2 regions of the Kitasatospora sp. NPDC058444 genome follow, and region 1 is predicted to be linked to the other one. Evidence: predicted binding sites of a transcription regulator. Region 1 holds the regulator's gene; the other holds the start of a gene.

Evidence for each region. Region 1 encodes HrcA, which represses chaperone genes, less so after heat shock. Its sites were predicted from a motif close to TTNGCACTCNGNNNNNCNGAGTGCNAA; they were not measured.
Region 2: a site for HrcA is predicted at 1,104-1,130, ahead of groES (co-chaperone GroES). Genes of this name have one in related genera too.

The regions. Positions count from the first base shown of each region.
Region 1 covers NZ_JBHXLL010000001.1:35,340-38,744, reverse strand. The annotation lists gene dnaJ (molecular chaperone DnaJ) at 1-634, opposite strand, end outside; gene hrcA (heat-inducible transcriptional repressor HrcA) at 711-1,745, opposite strand; gene htpX (zinc metalloprotease HtpX) at 2,035-2,955, shown strand; gene ACFWP2_RS00165 (hypothetical protein) at 2,979-3,405, shown strand, end outside.
Region 2 covers NZ_JBHXLL010000002.1:333,875-337,279, forward strand. The annotation lists gene ACFWP2_RS04165 (SAM-dependent methyltransferase) at 1-627, opposite strand, end outside; gene ACFWP2_RS04170 (hypothetical protein) at 685-1,020, opposite strand; gene groES (co-chaperone GroES) at 1,272-1,577, shown strand; gene groL (chaperonin GroEL) at 1,694-3,325, shown strand.

The sequences.
Region 1 (3,405 bases):
CGCGCACGCGGCCGTCGCCGGCGCACTCCGGGCACGGGGTCGGCACGACGGTGCCGAAGCCCTGGCACTGCGGGCACGGGCGGGAGGTCATGACCTGGCCCAGGAAGGACCGGGTGACCTGGGAGACCTCGCCCTTGCCGCGGCACATGTCACAGGTCTGCGCCGAGGTGCCGGGGGCCGCGCCCTCGCCACTGCAGGTGGTGCAGGTGACGGCGGTGTCGACCTGGAGTTCCTTGGTGGTGCCGAAGGCGGCCTCCTCCAGGGTGATCTCCAGCCGGATCATGGCGTCCTGGCCGCGGCGGGTGCGCGAGCGCGGGCCGCGCTGGCCGGCCGCGGCGCCGAAGAAGGCGTCCATGATGTCGGAGAAGCCGAAGCCCGCCGCGCCGGCGCCGAAGCCGCCCGCGCCGCCGCCGCCCGGGGACAGCGGGTCCCCGCCGAGGTCGTAGACCTGACGCTTCTGCGGGTCGGAGAGCACCTCGTAAGCGGCGTTGATCTCCTTGAACCGCTCCTGCGTCTTCGGGTCCGGGTTGACGTCCGGGTGCAGTTCGCGTGCCAGGCGCCGGAACGCCTTCTTGATCTCGTCCTGCCCCGCATCCCGTCGGACGCCGAGTACCGCGTAGTAGTCCGTGGCCACCAAATGCTCCGCTTGTTCCGCCTGTAGTAGTGCTGCGACTGGACGCCACCGTTAAATCTTTTAACGGTGACCTTTGCTAGGACTCGGCCAGGATCTGGCCCACGTACCGCGCCACCGCTCGCACCGCCCCCATTGTGCCCGGGTAGTCCATCCGGGTCGGACCGATCACACCCAGTTTCGCCACGCTCTCGTCGCCCGAACCGTAGCCGACCGAAACGATCGAGGTGGAATTCAGCCCTTCATAGGCGTTCTCCCGCCCGATCCGGACCGTCATCGCGGCGTCCGCGGTCTCACCCAGGAGGCGGAGCAGGACGACCTGCTCCTCCAGGGCCTCCAGCACCGGCTGGATGGTGAGCGGGAAGTCGTGCCCGAAGCGGGTCAGGTTGGCCGTGCCGGCCAGCATGATCCGCTCCTCGTTCTGCTCGGCGAGCGTCTCGAACAGGGTCGCCAGGACGGTGCTGACGGTCGGCCGGTCGACCTGCTCGAACAGCGCCGGCAGCTCCTCCAGCAGCCCCGGGACCTCCGGGAGGCGCCGGCCGGCGGCCCTCGCGTTGATCCGGGCCCGCAGGTCCGCCAGCACCGTCTCGCCGACCGTGCCCGGGCAGTCGACCATCCGCTGCTCGACCCGGCCGGTGTTGGTGATCAGCACCAGCATCACCTTGGCCGGGGCCAGCGCCACCAGCTCGATGTGCCGGACGGTGGAGCGCGACAGCGAGGGGTACTGCACCACCGCGACCTGCCGGGTCAGCTGGGCGAGCAGCCGCACGGTGCGGGCGACCACGTCGTCCAGGTCGACCGCGCCGTCCAGGAAGTGCCGGATGGCCCGGCGCTCGGGAGCGCTCATCGGCTTGATCTCGGCGAGCTTGTCGACGAAGAGGCGGTACCCCTTGTCGGTCGGGATGCGGCCGGCGCTGGTGTGCGGCTGGTGGATGTAGCCCTCCTCCTCCAGCGCCGCCATGTCGTTGCGGACGGTCGCCGGCGAGACCCCGAGGTTGTGCCGCTCCACCAGGGCCTTGGAGCCGACCGGCTCCTCGGTGCCCACGTAGTCCTGCACGATCGCGCGCAGTACGGCGAGCTTGCGTTCGTCCAGCTGGCGGACCTCACCGGCCATGGGGCGCGCACCTCCGTCCTCGCACGTCGTCCGACTGTGTCCCTTGCTGCCGCGGGCCGTTCCGGGAGGCCCTCGGCCTTGGCACTCTGAACGTACGAGTGCCAGAACCGTACCTGCCAGTGTAAGGCCCGGGTCCTACGGCAGGAACGGCCCGAGCGGGGTGATCCTCCCCGCAGTTCCGGACACGGCCCGCGGGGCGCCGCCGGTTCGATCCTCCCGGCACCGGGGTGGTGCCGGGAGGCCGTCCGGGTGGCAGCATCGAAAGCGACGGCGAACGGAGGAGCAAGCGATGTCGAGCTCGGGCCAGCACACCCGTTTCGCGCCCGACCGCGGCCTGACCGGCCGCATGGTCGCGACGATGTTCGTGATCGGGCTGCTGTACGTCGGTTTCACCGGCCTGCTGATCGCGCTGCTGCGCGGCGCCTGGCCACTGATCGTCCTGATCTCCGGCGGGCTGTTCGTGGCCCAGTTCTGGTTCAGCGACAAGATCACCGAACGGGCGATGGGCGCCCACCAGGTGTCCCCGGAACAGTTCCCCCAGCTGCACGGCACCGTCGACCGGCTCTGCGCGCTGGCCGACATGCCCAAACCCCGGGTGGCGGTCGCCGACAACGACATGCCGAACGCCTTCGCCACCGGCCGCAACCCGCAGAACGCGGTGATCTGCGTGACCACCGGGCTGCTGCGCCGGCTGGAGCCGGAGGAGCTGGAGGGCGTCCTCGCGCACGAGCTGTCGCACGTCGCCCACCGGGACGTCGCGGTGATGACGATCGCCGGCTTCCTCGGCGTCCTCGCCGGGGCGATGACCCGGATCGCCGTGTACGGCGGGTTCATGGGCGGCGGGCGCAACAACAACGACCAGAACGCCGCCATCCTGGCGCTGATCATCCCGCTGGTGTCGATGGTCGTCTACGCGATCAGCTTCCTGCTCACCCGGCTGCTCTCCCGCTACCGCGAGCTGGCCGCCGACCGGGCCGCCGCCCAGCTCACCGGCCGGCCCAGCGCCCTCGCCTCGGCGCTCACCAAGGTGACCGGGCAGATCGCGGCCATCCCCAGCAAGGACCTGCGCCAGGCGCAGCCGTACAACGCCTTCTACTTCGCCCCCGCGCTGGGCGCCCGGGAGGCCGCCACGCAGCTGTTCTCCACCCACCCGAGCCTGGAGAAGCGGCTGGCGCAGCTGGCGAGGATCTCCGAGCAGCTCGGCCGCTGAGCCCCTGACGCGAAAGGACCGCCGTGGGAATCCTGGACGCCCTCTTCGGCCGCACCAAGCCCGTCAAGCCCGACCTCGACCAGCTGTTCGGCGTGCCGTCCGCCGCGCTCACCCTGGAGGCCGGGGCCGGGTTCACCCCCACCGGGCTCGGCTCGGTCTGCTTCGCGGCCGTCGAGGGCGCGGCCTTCGTGCAGGTCGAGCAGCAGGTCCGGGCGCTGCTGGACGCCGACACCGAACGCGGCGGCGTCCCGGTGGAGGCCTCCAAGGACGACTACGGCTACTCCTGGCTGCTCGCCCGGCACCGGCCCGAGGAGCTGCCGGAGCTGGTCAACGACCTGCACGCGGTCAACAGCGAACTGGAGGCGAACGGCTTCGGGCCGCAGCTGCTCTGCTCGCTGGTGGCCTTCCGCGACGGGCAGGGGCAGTCGCTGGCCCTGGTCTACCTCTACA
Region 2 (3,405 bases), on a different contig from region 1:
GATGCCCGGCGCGACCTTCAGCGCGCCGATCGGGGTCCGCCGGCCGGCCTCGATCGCCCAGGACAGCGGCGGGGCGTACGCCTCCGGGTCGAACACCCGGCCGCGCGAGGTGCGCCGGGCCGGGTCGGTGAACACCGCGTCGTAGCCGGTGACGTCCACCTCGGCGACGTCCGCGCAGCGCACCTCGACCAGTTCGGCCAGGCCCAGCGCGGCGGCGTTGGCCGCGGTGGCGGCGCAGGCCGCCGGGTCCTTGTCGACGGCCAGCACCTCGATGCCCGCCCGGGCCAGCGCCAGCACGTCCCCGCCGATGCCGCAGCACAGGTCCGCCAGCCGTCGCACGCCCAGGGCGGCGAACCGCCGCGCCCGCCACTCGGCCACGCTGCGCCGGGTGGACTGCTCGACCCCGTTGGGCGTGAAGTACATCAGGTCGGCGTCCGCCCCGAACTTCGCCCGGGCCCGCTGGCGCAGCCGCGCCTGCCCGAACGCCGCCGACACCAGCTCCGCCGGATGCGTCCGCCGCAGGCGGGTCGCCAGCGCCAGCTCCTCCTCGGGGGTGAACTCGCGCAACTCGGCGAGCAGGGCCTGGCCCTCGGGCGTCAGCAACGGCTGGAGGTTCTCGGTGTCCACGGGGCCATTCTCGCGGGTCGCCCGGTCAGCCGGTCGGCCGGAGCGGCGGCGCGGCGTTCACCGGCCGATGACGGGGACGTCGTGGGTCAGCCAGAACACCAGCGGCACCAGCGATGCCGCCGCCAGCGCGGAGTACGGCACGATCCGGTACCCGAGCCGCCGGGCGCCCCAGGCCGTCAGCCCCAGCAGCAGGAGCAGGACCGCGACGCCGAAGACGTCCAGGGCCGCCACCCCGGAGCCGTACAGGGCGAGCAGCTTCAGCGCGTTGAGCACGAACGACCCGACGAACGCCGCCACGACGGTCGTCACCACCACCACCACGGACAGCAGCAGGTCCGGCGCCCAGTGGATCCGCGGCCGCTCGGGCCGGCCGCTCCCCGTGATCGATGTCATGGCAGGAGTGTGTCGGAGCCGGGGCGGGTCGTACATGAGTACGGCCGAATCATCCGTGGAACCGGGGGTCCCAGGGCGCGCCGTTGGCACTCTGGTTGACTGAGTGCTAACACGGCCCTATGGTCGTCCTTGGCACTCACCACCTGGAGAGTGCTAACGCGACGACGCGTGTCTGACCCCCGCGACGGCAGGCTCGCAGGTTCGCCCCTACCCGTTAGAAAACCCCGTAATCTCCGAAGGGGAGCTCGGACGTGACCACCAGCAGCAAGGTTGCCATCAAGCCGCTCGAGGACCGCATCGTGGTCCAGCCGCTCGACGCCGAGACCACCACGGCCTCCGGCCTGGTTATCCCGGACACCGCCAAGGAGAAGCCCCAGGAGGGCGTCGTCCTGGCCGTCGGCCCGGGCCGCTTCGAGGACGGCCAGCGTCTGCCGCTCGACGTCGCCGTGGGTGACATCGTCCTGTACTCGAAGTACGGCGGCACCGAGGTGAAGTACCAGGGCGAGGAGTACCTGGTGCTCTCCGCCCGCGACGTCCTCGCGATCATCGAGAAGTAAGACGTTCCGACCCGCCCCGGATCCGTGTCCCAAGTGACAGGGGCCCGGGGCGTGGTTGTTGGTTCACGTAGTTCGGCGGCCGGTGGGCCGGCCGCAGCCCCGAGGGAATAGGGAACATGGCGAAGATCCTGCAGTTCGACGAGGACGCCCGCCGCTCGCTGGAGCGCGGTGTCAACAAGCTGGCCGACACCGTCAAGGTGACCATCGGCCCCAAGGGCCGCAACGTCGTCATCGACAAGAAGTTCGGCGCCCCGACCATCACCAACGACGGTGTCACCATCGCCCGCGAGGTCGAGCTGGACGACCCGTACGAGAACCTTGGCGCGCAGCTCGTCAAGGAGGTCGCCACCAAGACCAACGACGTCGCGGGTGACGGCACCACCACCGCCACCGTGCTGGCCCAGGCCCTGGTCAACGAGGGTCTGCGCAACGTCGCCGCCGGTGCCGGCCCGGCCGCCCTGAAGAAGGGCATCGACAAGGCCGTCGCCGCCGTCTCCGAGCACCTGCTGTCCATCGCCCGCGAGATCGAGGGCAAGGACGACGTCGCCGCCGTCGCGTCCCTCTCCGCGCAGGACACCCAGGTCGGCGAGCTGATCGCCGAGGCGATCGACAAGGTCGGCAAGGACGGTGTCATCACCGTCGAGGAGTCGAACACCTTCGGCGTGGAGCTGGACTTCACCGAGGGCATGCAGTTCGACAAGGGCTACCTGTCGCCGTACTTCGTCACCGACGCGGAGCGGCAGGAGGCGGTCCTGGAGGACCCGTACATCCTGATCAACCAGGGCAAGATCTCCTCCATCCAGGAGCTGCTGCCGCTGCTGGAGAAGATCCTCCAGGGCGGTGCCTCCAAGCCGCTGCTGATCATCGCCGAGGACGTCGACGGCGAGGCGCTGTCGACCCTGGTCGTGAACAAGATCCGCGGCACCTTCAACGCCGTCGCCGTCAAGGCCCCGGGCTTCGGCGACCGCCGCAAGGCGATCCTCGGCGACCTGGCCGTCCTGACCGGCGGTCAGGTCATCTCCGAGGAGGTCGGCCTCAAGCTCGACCAGGTCGGCCTGGACGTGCTGGGCACCGCCCGCCGCGTGACCATCACCAAGGACGAGACCACGATCGTCGACGGCGCCGGTGACACCGAGGCCGTGGCCGGCCGCGTCGCCCAGATCAAGGGCGAGATCGCCGCCACCGACTCCGACTGGGACCGCGAGAAGCTGCAGGAGCGCCTGGCCAAGCTGGCCGGCGGCGTCTGCGTCATCAAGGTCGGCGCCGCCACCGAGGTGGAGCTGAAGGAGCGCAAGCACCGCCTGGAGGACGCCATCTCGGCGACCCGCGCCGCGGTCGAGGAGGGCATCGTCGCCGGTGGTGGCGCCTCCCTGGTCCACGCCGCCAAGGTGCTGGAGGACGGCCTGGGCCTGTCGGGTGACGAGGCCACCGGTGTCGCCGTGGTCCGCAAGGCGCTGCACGAGCCGCTGCGCTGGATCGCCCAGAACGCCGGCCTCGAGGGCTACGTCATCACCCACAAGGTCGCCGAGCTGGAGACCGGTCACGGTTACAACGCGGCCACCGGCGAGTACGGCGACCTGCTGAAGGCCGGCGTCATCGACCCGGTCAAGGTCACCCGCTCCGCCCTGGAGAACGCCGCCTCGATCGCCTCCCTGCTCCTCACCACCGAGACCCTCGTGGTGGAGAAGAAGGAGGAGGAGGCCGACAACGGTCACGGCCACGGGCACGGCCACGGCCACTCGCACTGAGGCTCCGACGCCTGACCGGAGGCCCGGTCCGCGCCCCGCGAGGGGTGGCGGGCCGGGCCTCCGGCGTTCACCTTCGCGAT